2 regions of the Rahnella sp. PD12R genome follow, and region 1 is predicted to be linked to the other one. Evidence: predicted binding sites of a transcription regulator. Region 1 holds the regulator's gene; the other holds the start of a gene.
The links. The regulator PhoB, encoded in region 1, activates phosphate uptake and scavenging genes when phosphate is short. The targets are predictions, from matches to a motif close to CTGTCATAAAACTGNCNNAT.
Positions count from the first base shown of each region.

Region 2: uvrB (excinuclease ABC subunit UvrB) is a predicted target of PhoB. The motif match lies at 5,603-5,622, and genes of this name have one in related genera.

Region 1 is NZ_JAHTMS010000002.1:649,902-657,744, reverse strand. Features, by position in the region: gene sbcC (exonuclease subunit SbcC) at 1-3,099, opposite strand, end outside; gene sbcD (exonuclease subunit SbcD) at 3,096-4,334, opposite strand; gene phoB (phosphate response regulator transcription factor PhoB) at 4,562-5,251, shown strand; gene phoR (phosphate regulon sensor histidine kinase PhoR) at 5,275-6,594, shown strand; gene KWG64_RS07045 (cobalamin-independent methionine synthase II family protein) at 6,851-7,843, shown strand, end outside.
Region 2 is NZ_JAHTMS010000001.1:311,448-319,290, reverse strand. Features, by position in the region: gene moaA (GTP 3',8-cyclase MoaA) at 1-842, opposite strand, end outside; molybdenum cofactor riboswitch at 832-989, opposite strand; gene yvcK (uridine diphosphate-N-acetylglucosamine-binding protein YvcK) at 1,286-2,194, shown strand; gene KWG64_RS01525 (isochorismatase family protein) at 2,284-2,808, opposite strand; gene KWG64_RS01520 (VF530 family DNA-binding protein) at 2,896-3,264, opposite strand; gene uvrB (excinuclease ABC subunit UvrB) at 3,317-5,323, opposite strand; gene KWG64_RS01510 (ABC transporter ATP-binding protein) at 6,468-7,178, shown strand; gene bioD (dethiobiotin synthase) at 7,188-7,843, opposite strand, start outside.

The sequences.
Region 1 (7,843 bases):
CAGCGCGGTGTCCAGCGTGTCGGCGTCGAGCGTACCGAAACCTTCGTCGAGGAACAGCGAATCGATGCGGGTTTTATCGCTCACCAGATCTGACAACGCCAGCGCCAGCGCCAGACTGACGAGGAAGCTCTCGCCGCCGGATAACGTGCGGGTATCACGCACGGCGTCGGCCTGCCACGTATCGACAACCTGCAACTCCAGCGCGTCGCTGGTTTTACGCTGCAACAGATAACGGCCATGCAGTTTTTCCAGCTGGCGGTTCGCCAGATACACCAGATGATCCAGCGTCAGCCCCTGCGCGAACTTACGGAATTTCGCACCATCGCTGGAGCCAATCATCTGATTGAGATATCCCCAGTCATCACAGGTCAGCTGCGCTTGCGCAATCTGCGCGATTAACTGCTGCTGGCTGCCGCTGCGTTCCTTGTCGAATTTAAGCTGATTACTCACTTCGCCGGTGCGCTGTTGCAGCGCTTTCAGGCTTTGTGACAGCGATTCCTGTTCTGCCATCAGCGCCGTGAGATCGCTTTCGTTTTCACTCAGATGCGCAGGGCGTGCGAGCCGCTGTCTCTCCAGTGTCTCTTTCGCATCGCTTAACAGCGCCTGAGCCTGCGCCAGCTGTTTCTGCAACTGGTCTTTACGCTGGCGGAGTTGCTGGCGTAAGGCGTCGTCGAGCATTGCGAGTTTCACTGCGTCTTCATCCGCAAACTCGCTGGCGGCCAGCGCCTGTTGCCAGTCTGTTTGTGCCTGATGCAGACGCGCCGTGGCCTGCTGATGTTGCAGTTGCGTGCTGGCGAGCTGACCGGCGAGTTTGTCGCGAAGTTCCTGCGCCCGGTGCAGGGCCGTCTCGGCTTCGCTGACGGCTTTTTCGGCGGCCTGTTGTTGCAGATGTAAGTGCTCGCGAACCTGCCTAACCTGACGGTCGCCGAAGAGTTCTGTACGCTGCGCCGTCAGTTCCTTCAGCGTTTTCCCGCCATCCGCATACTGGGTTTGCAGACGTTCAAGCTGCTCCTGAGACTTCGTCAGATTTTGCTGCGTCAGCGTAAAACGCTCCGCCAGCAACGCGCTTTGCTGCTGGACTTTTTGTTGCTCGCTGACGGCTTCGCTGAGGGCGTCTTTCGCCTGTTGCAGCGCACGCGCCAGCTGTTCATGCTGGCGGAGCGTTTCCTGCGTTTGCTGTTCTTCCTGATCGCATGACGCCAGCCATTGCTGAATGTCCGGCGCATCCATCAGCGTGAAGGTCAGACCATGCGGAGCGCTGATTTTCTGCCAGTTTTCGAGATGTGCGTTCAGCTGCTGCTGGTCGTGCTCAAGCTGCGTTTTCAGGCGTAACTGGTGTTCTTTCAGGCTTTTAATTTTCGCGGCCAGTTCGATTCCGCTGGCTTTCGCTGCATCAAATTCCAGCTGCATTTTCTCAACACGCTGCGCCGTTTCAGACGGTTTGATCTCCTGATAACTTTCAATCGCCGGATGCGAGGTGGAACCGCACAGCGGGCAGGCCAGGCCGCTTTGCAGATTCGCGCGTTCTGCCGTCAGGCTGACGATCAGTTCCTCGCTTTTCAGCCGCGCTTTGACATCATTCAGATGCTCGAGCTGTTTCTGGCATTGCAGGCGGATTCTGCCAAGGCGTTCTTCTTCTTCCGCGATTGCCGTCTGATTCTGCGCAAAATCCTGATGCTGCTGACGGACACGCGAATCGAGCTGAGGGAAAATTTGTGCGAGTGAAAACAGCTGCTGACGCACCGGACGCAGCTGCGCCAGTTCAGATTGCCGTTTCTGCAACGTCGTCAGTGGTTGCTGTTTTTCCAGTTCGGCCTGATTTTGTTGCTGAACCTGAAGCGCACCGGTCAGTGTGGCGTGTTTCGCCTGATGCTGCTGACTCTGTGCCTCCAGTTTCTGGCGCTCTTCGGTGATTTTCGCCAGCATCGCGCTGTGCTCACTGGCCTGTTTCTGTGCTTCACTGACGGCCTGCTGCGTGTCAGTCAGTGATTTGTGCCACCGGGCAATCTCGTTATCCAGCGGCAGAACTTTTTCGTCCATCAGCGTCTGGAGCTTGCGCTGCTCTCCGGCCTGATTCTGGCGAGCGGCTTTCGCCTGTTCCAGCACCGAAGCCCGCGGCGTCATCTGCGCCGCCTGTTGTTCCTGCTGCTGAACCAGCTGTGTAAGTGCCTGCTGTAACTCCTGCGTTTCTTTCTCGCAGCGCAACCGGTCGCTGAGCAGCGGACGCAGCTTTTCAGCCGGCTCACTGCGCGCGAGTTGCTGCAATTGCGGCGCTGCGGCGAGGTTTTCCTGCTCCGCCGCCGTCAGCTGCTGCTGAGATTGCTGATGCTTTTGCTGCACCTGTTGCCATTGTTGCAGCCAGTTCAGATCCTGCTGGCGTTGCAGCGCCTGCTGACTGAGGATAATTTCCTGCGCGTTCAGCGCGGCCAGTTCCGTTTCGAAGGCCTGACGCTGCTCTTCGCTGAGCAACTCGATTCCGGCCATGCGCTGATACAAACCGTCGAGCTGATTTTTGGCTTCTTTATGTTGTTCAAACACGCGTTCAGAAAGCCGCCCGTAGATTTCGGTGCCGGTCAGTTCTTCCAGCAATTCCGCGCGGTCGTTGGCATCGGCATTCAGGAACGCGGCGAACTGGCCTTGTGAAAGCATCATAGATTTAGTGAAACGGCCGAAATCCAGCCCGGTCAGCCCGGCGATGGCATCAAGTTTATCGCGCACTTTGTCGGCCAGAATTTTGCCATCGGCCAGCAGCGCCAGTTCTACTTTGGGCGCCTGTAAATTACCGTCAGGCGAATTTTTGGCCCGGCGCTGGCTCCAGAACGCGCGGTAGCCAATGCCTTTAACCTCAAACTCGACTTCTGCCAGGGATTCGGCGGTGTGGCGGGTCATCAGTTCATTCTGACTCGGCGTGACGTTCAGACGCGGCGTCTGGTGATACAGCGCCAGACAGATGGCGTCCAGCAGGGTGGTTTTCCCCGCGCCGGTCGGGCCTGTGATGGCAAATAATCCGTTGCTGGCAAAAGGCTCAGCGGTGAAGTCGATTTTCCATTCGCCTTCCAGCGAGTTCAGGTTTTTTAAACGCAGACTGAGAATTTTCATCGGGCGGCATCCTCTGCGGACTCGCCGCTGGTGACCTGGCTGACAACCTGAGCGAACAGCGTGCGCATCCGCGCCTGACGCGGTTCGTCGGGATCGGTTTCCTGCGCCAGCCGCCGCTCAAACACTTCGCTGACACTCAGTTCGCTGAGCGTTTCTTTTTCCTGTTGTTCGATGCTGCTGATGCGCTGTTCTTTACTGCGGCGCAGCAGAACGACTTCCACCGGCAAATCTGCGGTCAGCGTCTGAATACGCCGCTGGATATCACTGAGATAGTCCTGCGTGGCGACTTCGATATCCAGCCAGACCGGTTTACCGGCATCGCCGTCAGCAAACTGCGTCAGTTGTTTTTCGATGTCTGCGAGAGAACCTTTAATGATCTGCATCGGCTGGAAAACGGGGATTTCCAGCGTGTCGATGGCGTTGAGCTTAGCGCCATCGAAATCAAGCAGGTAAACGCTTTTGGTTTTGCTGAGCTCATCGAAACTCAGCGCAATGGGTGAGCCGCTGTAACGGATATGTTCGGTTTTTGCGACGCACTGGGCGCGGTGAATGTGCCCGAGCGCCACGTAATCCACCGGTGGAAAGGCCTGCGCCGGGAAGGCGTCGAGCGTGCCTATATAGATGTCGCGCACGGAGTCAGACGTGCTGACGCCGACGGTGGTCAGATGGCCGGTAGCGATAATGGGCAACGGCAAACCAAGTTCCTGACGTTTAGCCAGCGCTGCCTGATACAGTGCGTCATAATGCGCCGCAATGGCTTCCTGCAAGGCGAGCTGTTTGTCGCTGCCGGACTGCCCGGCCTGGCTGGCCAGCAAGTCGCGCGGACGCAAAAACGGAATGGCACACAACACCGCGCCGGGCTGGCCTTCGCGGGTATTCAGCACCAAAACCTGTTCATCCAGATTTTCGCCTACGGTGGCGATCACCCGCGTATTCAGGCACGAAAGCAGTTCGCGGGATTCATTGAGCGTGGCGACGGAATCGTGATTTCCGGCCAGCACCACCAGCTGGCAGCCGGTTTGTTGTAATTCCACCACGAAGCGGTTGTACAACTCGCGGGCGTAACTGGGCGGCGAGCCGGTATCAAAGATGTCTCCGGCGACAATGACGGCGTCCACCTGATGCTGCTGCACCTGACCGGTCAGCCAGCGCAAAAATGCCTGATGTTCAGCGGCGCGGCTTTTGGTAAAAAAGTACTGGCCGAGGTGCCAGTCGGAGGTGTGGATCAGGCGCATGAGACTCCCGTGTGAACCCTGTATGACGACAATGGGGCAAAGTATAAACGTCGGCGGGGGAACCTGTCCCCGATAAATCAGACCAATTTCAGCAGGATGGCGGGAATTTATCTGTCATATTTGCCTTAAATGAACCATCATTTTCATTCATAAATCTGTCACAAAACTGACGCATAATGGCGCCCGCAATCAAATAAAAGATCGCTAACCTATTGGCAGGACCTACGATGGCTAGACGTATATTGGTGGTTGAAGACGAAGCTCCAATCCGTGAAATGGTGTGTTTTGTACTGGAACAGAATGGATATCAGGCAGTAGAAGCTGAAGATTTTGATTCAGCGATTGGCCAGTTAGTTGAACCTTACCCTGAACTGATCCTGCTCGACTGGATGTTACCTGGTGGTTCCGGTATTCAGTTTATTAAGCACCTTAAACGTGAAGCACTGACCCGCGAAATTCCGGTGATGATGCTGACCGCCCGCGGTGAAGAAGAAGATCGGGTGCGCGGCCTGGAAGTCGGTGCCGATGATTACATCACCAAACCGTTTTCACCAAAAGAACTGGTTGCCCGTATTAAAGCGGTGATGCGCCGGATTTCGCCAATGGCGGTCGAGGAAGTGATCGACATGCAGGGGCTGAGTCTGGATCCGTCGTCTCACCGGGTGATGGCCAACGAGCAGGCGCTCGACATGGGGCCGACCGAATTTAAGTTGTTACACTTCTTTATGACCCATTCCGAACGCGTTTACAGCAGGGAACAGTTGCTCAATAACGTGTGGGGCACTAACGTTTATGTGGAAGATCGCACGGTAGACGTGCATATTCGTCGTTTGCGTAAAGCGCTGGAAACCAGTGGACATGACAGAATGATCCAGACTGTTCGTGGTACCGGATATCGTTTCTCAACGCGTTATTGAGTCCCCCACAGCGGAGAATCTGTGTGTTAGAACGTTTGTCATGGAAACGTCTGGCCGGCGAATTTTTTCTCTTTTGCCTGCCAGCGCTGATCCTCGGAATTTTCGTCGGCCATTTCGGCTGGCTCCTCTTTGCGTCGCTCGTCGCGGCGCTGGGCTGGAATTATTACAACCAGCTTAAACTCTCTCACTGGCTGTGGCTTGACCGCAGCATCACCCCGCCGAACGGGCGCTGGAGCTGGGAACCGCTGTTTTACGGGCTGAACCAGATGCAGATGCGCAACCGGCGACGTCGTCGTGAATTAGGTCAGCTGATCAAGCGTTTCCGCAGCGGTGCCGAATCGCTGCCGGATGCGGTGGTTCTGGCGACGGAAGAAGGCAATATCTTCTGGTGCAACGGACTGGCGCAGGATCTGCTCGGTTTCCGCTGGCCGGAAGATAACGGGCAGCATATTTTTAACCTGCTGCGTTATCCGGAATTCCGCACCTGGATCCAGACCCGTGACTTCAGCCGTGCCCTGAATCTGCAACTCAATAATGAACATTATGTTGAGTTTCGCGTGATGCCCTATTCCGAGGGGCAGCTTCTGATGGTGGCGCGTGACGTAACGCAGATGCGTCAGCTCGAAGGCGCGCGACGTAACTTCTTTGCCAACGTTAGCCATGAACTTCGCACGCCGCTGACCGTGTTGCAGGGGTATCTGGAAATGATGGAAGACGCCAAGCTGGAAGAGCCGTTCCGCACCAAAGCGCTGGATACGATGCAGGAACAGACGCGGCGCATGGACGGGCTGGTGAAACAGTTGCTGACCCTGTCGAAAATCGAAGCGTCTGCCAATATCGATATGCACGAGAAGGTCGATATTCCGGTGATGCTGAGTATGCTTGAGCGGGAAGTGCAGACGTTAAGCGGCGGGAAACATGAAGTGGTGTTTCGCGTAAACGAAAAGCTGAAAGTCTTTGGCAACGAAGATCAGCTGCGCAGTGCGGTGTCGAATCTGGTGTACAACGCCGTGAATCACACCCCGCCGGGCACGCGGATTGAAGTCAGCTGGCAGCAAATCCCGCACGGCGCACAGTTCCAGATAAGCGACAACGGGCCGGGTATTGCGCCGCAGCACTTACCGCGTCTGACTGAACGTTTTTACCGTGTGGATAAGGCGCGATCGCGCCAGACCGGCGGCAGCGGGTTGGGGCTCGCCATCGTAAAACATGCGCTCAGCCACCATAATTCGAAGCTTGAAGTCCTCAGCGAAGTCGGCGTCGGCACCCGGTTTATGTTTACGCTGGCACCGAAACTGATTGTTCCTCAGGGTTCAGACTCCCCGGTCTCCGTAAAACCTTAATTTGCGTAGTTTCCCTAAAGCCTGTTATCAGCCGATAGCAGGCTTTTTCATTTCTGTTTATGGCGTGAAGTCGCCTCCTGATCATGAATTTATTTCACGTCCCATGAAAATTCCTCTGTTGTGGGTGAACAGGCTGCATGACAGTATGGCCTTAAAGCCGTTTAGACATCCAGATGTCTATAAATAACGCAACGTAATTATTTACTTTGTAAATCATTCGCATTCCGCCAGGGGCGTGATGCAATAAGGAGTTTTCATGCAACGTACAACCCCTCCGTTCCGCGCTGACGTCGTTGGCAGTTTCCTGCGTCCGGCCGCGATCAAAGAAGCCCGCAAACAGTTTCAGGCCGGTGAGATTGATGCGGTGCAGTTGCGTGCAGTAGAAGACACTGAAATCCGCCGCGTGGTGGATTTGCAGCGTGAAGCCGGTCTGCAAGTGGTGACGGATGGCGAATTCCGCCGTGCGTGGTGGCACTTTGACTTCTTCGAAGGTCTGGAAGGTGTGGAAGGTTACGATGCGGTTCAGGGGATCCAGTTCAACGGCGTACAGACGAAAGCGCGCAGTATCAAAGTGGTGAGCAAACTCGGTTTTGGTTCGCACCCGATGCTGGAAGATTTCCGTTTTCTGAAAAGCATCAGCGGAACGGCTGTGCCGAAAATGACTATTCCGAGCCCGAGCGTGATGCATTTCCGCGGTGGCCGTAACGCCATCAGCAAAGACGTTTATCCTGATCTGAAAGACTATTTTGACGATCTGGCACAGGTTTACCGGGACGCGATCAAAGCCTTTTATGATGCCGGCTGTCGTTATCTGCAACTCGACGATACCGTCTGGGCGTATCTGTGTTCTGAAGATCAGAAGAAACAAATCCGCGAACGTGGTGATTCTCCGGAAGAGTTAGCACGTACTTACGCTGACGTGCTCAACAAAGCTATCGCCGGTAAACCGGACGATCTGGTGATTGGTCTGCATGTTTGCCGCGGTAACTTCCGTTCAACCTGGATTTCTGAAGGTGGTTACGAGCCGGTGGCAGAGATTCTGTTTGGCGGGGTGAATATCGACGCTTACTTCCTGGAATATGACAATGAACGTTCAGGCGGGTTCGAACCCCTGCGTTTCATCAAAAAAGGCCATCAGCAGGCGGTTCTGGGGCTGATTACCACCAAATCCGGCGAGCTGGAACTGGCAAAAACCGTGGAAGCGCGTATCGCAGAAGCGGCTGAATATCTGGACATTAACCAGATTTGC
Region 2 (7,843 bases), on a different contig from region 1:
GGAATGCCCTGCTCGCCGAACAGACACAAATGCAGATTGCCGATCGCGGACACGCGCAGGCGGTTGCAGCTGACACAAAAGTCTTTTTCATACGGCATGATCAGGCCGATCTCGCCCAGATAATCCGGGTGGCTGAACACCTGCGCCGGGCCGTCGCTGCGTGAGCGGATCTGCAACTGCCAGCCCTGACGGACAAGCTGCTCGCGCAGGACTTCGCCGGAAACATGATGTTTGCGGAACAGATCGCCGCCGTCGCCGGTTTCCATCAGCTCGATGAAACGCAGCTGAACCGGACGGGTTTTAATCCAGTCGAGGAAGGTGTTGAGGCTGGCATGATTCACATCGCGCATCAGCACGGTATTGACTTTGACCTTGCTGAAACCGGCGTCAAACGCGGCGTCAATTCCGGCCATCACATCGCGGAATTTATCCTGCCCGGTGATGGCGTGAAACTGGCGGGCATCAAGGCTGTCGACGCTGACGTTAATGTTTGTCAGCCCGGCATCGCGCCATTTGCTGATATCACGCGCCATGCGGTAACCGTTGGTGGTGACGGCCAGCGTTTTAATTGAGGGGTTTTCGCGAACGGCGGCAATGATGTCGCAGAAATCGCGGCGCAGCGACGGTTCTCCACCGGTCAGGCGCACTTTTTCCGTTCCCAGATTGGCGAACGCGCGACTGACCCGACGGATTTCATCGAGCGAAAGAAAGCTTTTATTGCTGTGCCCGTGCGGCTTGTAACCGTCCGGCAGACAATAGGTGCAACGAAAATTGCACACGTCAGTGATCGACAGCCGCAAGTAATAAAACTTGCGGGCAAAAGCATCAGTAAGTTGAAGCACCTAAACACCTTTCCAAATACGGGAGATGCGGGCATTTCTGCCATGCACCCTGGTGACTGATTGTCACGGCCAGAGCTCCATATTGTTTCTGTGGGAACAACGTCAGAAAGGCAACTTAGGAACCAGGGCTAGGAGTTGATTCAACACGTTCAGTGCAGAACGATGAAGAATTCGGGTAACGGGCTACAGTTTAACGCTCTGAAGACCGGATCGCCAAGGTGGTTTTTCGTTATGCATTTTGATATATAACGTTTTTTCACAACAAAAGAGAGCATTTTCAACGATAAAACCGCTTGATTTTGAAAGCGCTGAGAGTGCGGCGAAGGGATAACATCCTGTTGCAAAATTAGGTAAAATCTCCCGGCAAAACGATTATCTGCTGCATCTTTATTGTGCCCTGAGCACGCACTATTCTCACCTCTGGCCGCTTCACAAGGATCTTTATGCGCAATAGAACATTAGCTGACCTCGACCGGGTGGTGGCATTAGGCGGAGGGCACGGCCTGGGCCGCGTGATGTCTTCTCTTTCCTCGCTGGGCCCGCGTCTCACCGGCATTGTGACCACGACCGACAACGGCGGTTCGACCGGCCGTATCCGCCGTTCGGTGGGCGGCATCGCCTGGGGCGATATGCGCAACTGCCTCAACCAGCTGATCACCGAACCGAGCTTAGCCTCGGCGATGTTCGAATACCGCTTCAGCGGCCAGGGTGAACTGGACGGACACAATCTCGGCAACCTGATGTTGCGCGCGCTGGATCACCTGACCGTCCGGCCGCTGGAAGCAATCAATCTGGTGCGCAGTCTGCTGAAAGTGGACGCTGAGCTGATTCCGATGTCCGAGCAGCCGGTAGATTTAGCCGCGATCGATGCAAACGGTCAGCGGGTTCACGGCGAAGTGAATGTCGATAAACTGACGCAAATCCCGCGCGAATTACTGCTGGAGCCACAGGTTCCGGCCACGCGCGAAGCGTTGCACGCCATCGCCGAAGCGAATCTCATCCTGATTGGCCCCGGCAGTTTCTTTACCAGTCTGATGCCGCTGTTGCTGATGGAAGATCTCACCACCGCCCTGCGCCGCAGCCGTGCGCACATCGTCTATATCGGCAATCTGGGGAAAGAGCTGAGCGTGGCCGCGGCGTCGCTGACGCTTGATAACAAGCTGGACATGATCGAAAAACGCATTGGCCGTCGCGCTGACGCCGCGATTGTCGGGCCGAAAGTGACGCTGGGCGAAAGCGCCAAAGCGCATCTGATTATTCAAAGCCCGCTCGAAGCCAGCGATATTCCGTATCGCCATGACCGCGATATGTTGCGGATGGCGGTAGAAGAAGTGCTGCAAAAAATGCACTGAGTGCGGAGAAAATGATTCTGGAAATATAAAGACAAAGGCCGCGCAATGCGGCCTTTTTCATGCACACCGTTTCACAAAGCTGCCTGGCGTTATGCCCAGCCTGCCAGGATTTCAGCGGTGGTTTTCACCATCACCGGATTTCCCGGCACGGATAATTCGCGCCAGACTTCGTTGTGCTGGCCGATTAACTGCTCAGCCGTGACGTGGGTTCTGTCGCCGGTGGTGTGCGCATCGGAGGCAACGGTTACCGCGTAGCCTTTGCTGGCAGCGACTTTAATGGTGGTATCCACGCAGTAATCCGTGGCACATCCGCACACCGTAAAGCCAGTCGCATTGAGATCTTTCAGCACTTCATCAAGACGGGTGCGGTAGAAAGAATCACAGGCGGTTTTGGTGACGGAAACAGAATCCGCCGGCTGATGAAGTTCCGGCAAAACCTGCCAGAATTCGCTGCCTTCGGTCATTTCACCTTCTGCGTGCTGGATGAAAATAATGCGCCCAGCCCGGTCAATCAGCTGGTTAATTAACGCGGTGCGCCCGCTGCGGTCATAACGTGGCGATGCGAACACTCCGTTTTGCATATCCACCACAATAAGTACATTTTTTCCGGTCACATTTCTCTCCGCGCAATAAAAAAAACCCGCTTCACTTTACAGATCGCGGGGCTTTTTCACAGTTCAAAAAACCGGTGGAAACGGCTGTTATTTTTTGGTCAGCGGATGATTATTCCACGGGCTGTCAGCGGCAGGTTTCGCAGTGCTGACTTTGGGTTTCAGCGGTTTTTCAGCGGATAACGGCGTGCGGCGTTTGCTGCGCGTCATATCAGGGCGCAAATGGCCTTCAATAAAATCCAGATACAGCGTTTCCACTTCCTTGCGCGCCCACGGCGTGCGGCGCAGGAATTTCAGGCTGGACTTGATGCTTGGGTCACTTTTGAAGCAGTTGATGTTGACCTGCGAAGCCAGTGCGGGCCAGCCAAAATTATCCACCAGCGTTGTCAGCAGTTTTTCCAGCGTGACGCCGTGCAGCGGATCTTTCGCCGCACCGGGATTTTGTGGTGTATCAGTCATTGGCTCGCTTTTCCTTATCAATTTTCAGGCCGCGCACTTTAGCATTTTTCCCTTACGAAAGAGCAATAAACTGCTCGCGCAGGGCGTGGAGTTCGTCGCGTGTATTGGCCGCTTCTTCGAATTCCAGGTTCTGGGCATGCGCATACATCTTGCTTTCCAGCTCCTTAATGCGCTGTTCCAGCGCTTTAGGCGTAAGCGATTTGTAGGTTTGCGCCGCTTCGGCATCGCGCTTGTCTTTGTTCTTTTTGGTCTTTGGCTGCCCCAGTTGCAGGATGTCGGAAATCTTCTTGTTCAGGCCCATCGGCGTAATGCCATTTTCCAGGTTGTAAGCTTCCTGTTTCGCACGACGACGCTCCGTTTCCCCGATCGCTTTCGCCATCGAATTCGTGATTCTGTCGCCGTAAAGAATGGCTTTACCGTTGAGGTTACGCGCCGCACGGCCAATGGTCTGAATGAGCGAACGTTCTGAACGCAGGAAGCCCTCTTTGTCGGCATCCAGGATCGCCACCAGAGAAACCTCCGGCATATCCAGCCCTTCCCTCAGCAAGTTGATGCCCACCAGCACATCGAATTCACCCAGACGCAAATCGCGGATAATCTCCACGCGCTCGACGGTATCGATATCAGAGTGCAGGTAACGCACCTTCTCGCCGTGTTCTTCCAGATACTCGGTCAAATCCTCGGCCATGCGTTTGGTCAGCGTGGTGACCAGCACACGCTCATTGATGGCCACGCGTTTGCGGATTTCCGACAGCAGATCGTCGACCTGCGTGGTCACCGGGCGCACTTCAATAATCGGATCCAGCAAGCCGGTCGGACGCACCACCTGATCCACCACGTCGCCGCCGGATTTATCCAGCTCGTAAGCGCCGGGTGTGGCGGAAACATAAATCGTCTGCGGCGCCAGCGCCTCAAATTCTTCAAAGCGCATCGGGCGGTTATCCAGCGCCGAGGGCAGGCGGAAACCGTACTCCACCAGCGTTTCTTTTCGCGAGCGGTCGCCTTTGTACATCCCGCCGATTTGCGGAATGGTGACGTGGGATTCGTCGACAATCAGCAAACCGTCGGCAGGCAGATAGTCAAACAGCGTCGGCGGCGGCTCGCCCGGACCGCGTCCGGAGAGATACCGTGAATAGTTTTCGATGCCCGAGCAATAACCCAGCTCATTCATCATTTCGAGGTCAAACTGCGTACGCTGGCTGAGACGCTGTTCTTCGAGCAGTTTGTTGTTATCCAGCAGCACCTTGCGGCGATCGGCCAGATCGACTTTGATCTCTTCCATCGCCTGCAAAATACGTTCACGCGGGGTGACGTAGTGCGTTTTCGGGTAAATCGTGAAACGCGGAACTTCGTGCTGCACCTGACCGGTCAGCGGGTCAAACAGGGAAAGCCGCTCGACTTCCTGATCGAAAAGCTCGATGCGCAGCGCCAGATCGTCTGATTCAGCCGGAAAGACGTCGATCACTTCGCCGCGCACGCGGAAAGTGCTGCGCTGGAAAACCTGATCGTTGCGGGCATATTGCAGCTCAGCCAGACGGCGCACGATCGCGCGCTGATCGATAATCATCCCTTTGGTCAGATGCAGCATCATTTTCAGATACAGATCCGGGTCGCCCAGACCGTAGATCGCCGAGACGGATGCCACCACGATGACGTCGCGGCGCTCAAGCAGCGCTTTGGTGGCGGAAAGGCGCATCTGTTCGATGTGTTCGTTCACCGAGGAATCTTTTTCGATAAACGTGTCTGAACTCGGGACGTACGCTTCGGGCTGGTAATAATCGTAGTAAGAAACGAAATATTCGACGGCGTTCTCCGGGAAGAACTCTTTCATTTCGCCATACAACTGCGCCGCGAGAGTTTTATTGGGCGCGAGAACCATCGTTGGCCGGTTCAGGTCAGCAATCACATTCGCGACGGTAAAGGTTTTACCGGAACCGGTAACGCCGAGTAACGTCTGGTGCGCCAGACCGTTCTCCAGCCCTTCTTCCAGACGGCGTATTGCCTCAGGCTGATCGCCTGATGGCTTAAATTCGGAATGCAGTTTGAACTCTTTACTCATGACGGGCTACCTGGCTGAAATGAAAACGCATAAGGCCGTACGTAAGGCGCTCACGGAAAAACAGTATGAAAGACTCCGCGAATTTTGCCAGCCTTGATTTTACCGCCTTATAATACTGTATATAAAACCAGCCTCCAATCGATAAAAATCACCGGTGATTTAACCGGTTGCTGCATCTGCACTTTTTTAGGTTATTACGAAAAAGAATTCTCACCATCAGGTGACAATTATCCCCAAAATTTTTCATCCGTTAACTTTCTGACCACAGGTTGACGAATTCTGACACAACTATGACGAACGAATTACGGGCATATTGCTTTTAACTAACTCACTGATTATAAACAACATCATTAAAAAGCTGCGAATACGGGCAAAGTGAGCACAACCCGCGCCCTGACTCGCCTGTAGCATCTTTTCTCACTCTCATGCACATGGTTATCCACAGGAATAGTGGATAAGTCTCAGCGCGCCCCGCACGGCGGGAGTTGGTAAAAAACATCATTTAGGCTTTCAGGCCACCCAAGTGGTCTTTTTTAGTTATTTTTTATCTTTTTTATCTCCTTATTTATGCCTATTTTGCCTAGATTTCTGGTCGGATGTTTCTTGCAAAATCCAAAAGTGCATCTCATCAGGATTTTTTTGCTTCTTATTCCCGTTACGTTTGCACCAAAATCAGAGAGAGCAGCACTGGCAAAGTGCAGTTGCCTTTCTCCCGCGTCTGAACGGATGTCACAAAACCTCAACAACGTTAATGAATAATCCTAAATCGCCCTGCGCTCCGCTGTTAACACCCCTGTAACTTCTCTTTTCCCCGGCACTTTTACAAACTTGGCCTGAGAGTTGCAGTGTCACTGTAGGAAGCGTTTCCTGCAGCCGGAACCGCTTTTTTCACCTGAAAGTGAAATCTGATGATTACCCTGTTTTTTGCTAAGCAATGTCATTTTTAGTGCAAGGAAAAAGCGGTTAACCCCATTTATCACTGGTTAATGGCTGTTTATCTGCAATTGATGCTGAGAGGTTGGCCGGTAATCAACGGAATTTAATTCTGTGTTACGGCATTAACAGCGGAACATAAATGTCAGAAATATGACAGTGGCGGTCAAAGCGAAGTTCAGCGGAATGCTCCGTGTGGGAGGGAGGTCTGATGTTAAGTGTAAAATCAGTTAATCAGTATTATGGGCAAAAACATATTCTGTGGGATATCAATCTCGAACTGTACCGCGGTCAATGTACGTGCCTGATCGGGCGAAATGGCGTGGGGAAAACCACGCTGGTGAACTGCATTATGGGCCATCTTCCGGTGAAAAGCGGGGCGATATCCTGGCAGTCGCGCGACGAAGAGCCTCAGAGTTTATTAAATCTTCCGGTGGAAAGCCGTGCGCAAATCGGCATCGGTTATGTGCCACAGGGACGGCAGATTTTTTCGCAGATGAGTGTGGATGAAAACCTGCAAATTGCCATGATGGCCAGCCGGAATAAGACGCGTCGCGTGCCTGAAGAGGTCTACGACCTGTTTCCGACGCTTAAGGAAATGGGAACGCGTAAAGCGGGAGAGCTCGATGAGAGCCAGCAACAGCAACTGGCGATCAGCCGCGCGCTGGTTCAGGAGCCTGAACTGCTGATCCTCGACGAACCGACCGAACACACCAGTGCGTCGATGGCGGCGAATATGGGTAACATCATTCACCGCCTGAACCGTGACCTCGGTCTGACGCTGCTTCTGGTCGGGCATAAATTGCCGTTTATCCGCAGCGTCGCTGACCGGTTTTGTCTGGTGGACGGCGGGCGCAACGTGGCACAAGGCACGCTGGCACAGCTTGACGAGACGTTAATCAAAAATTATCTGACGGTCTGACGCCGTACTTCATTCACCATCAGGAAGCAGACGTTCCAGATCCAGATATTGCCCCAGATTGATGTCCAGACCGGCACTCAGGAACGGGATCTCGCCCAGCAGCGGCGCAGGCAGCATACGCGTGAGCGTCGCCATGTATGCCTGATGATGCTTCCCCGTTTCCTGCACATCATTGGCAATCCAGCCCGCCAGATGCAAACCACTTTGCGCGATGGCCTGCGCCGTCAGCACGGCGTGATTGATGCAGCCCAGCCGCATTCCCACCACTAACACCACCGGCAGTTGCTCGGCAATCACCCAGTCCGCAAACGTATAATCTGCGGTCAGCGGCGTGTACCAGCCTCCTGCCCCTTCCACCACCACCCAGTCGGCCAGCGGTTCGAGATGACGCAATCCGGCGGATAAAACCTGCGGGTCAATCGGGCGATTTTCCAGCTCGCTGACAATATGCGGCGACGTCGGCTCGAAAAACGTGCACGGATTGACTTCGTCATAACACAGCCCGACGGTGCTGTAGGCCTGGAGCGCCAGTGCGTCGCTGTTGCGCGGCCCTTCTGCCGTCATTTCACTGCCTGACGCCACCGGTTTGTATCCGGCAGTTTTGTGCCCGGCGCACGCTGCCGCCTGTAAAAATGCGGTTGTGGCAACGGTTTTTCCGACTTCGG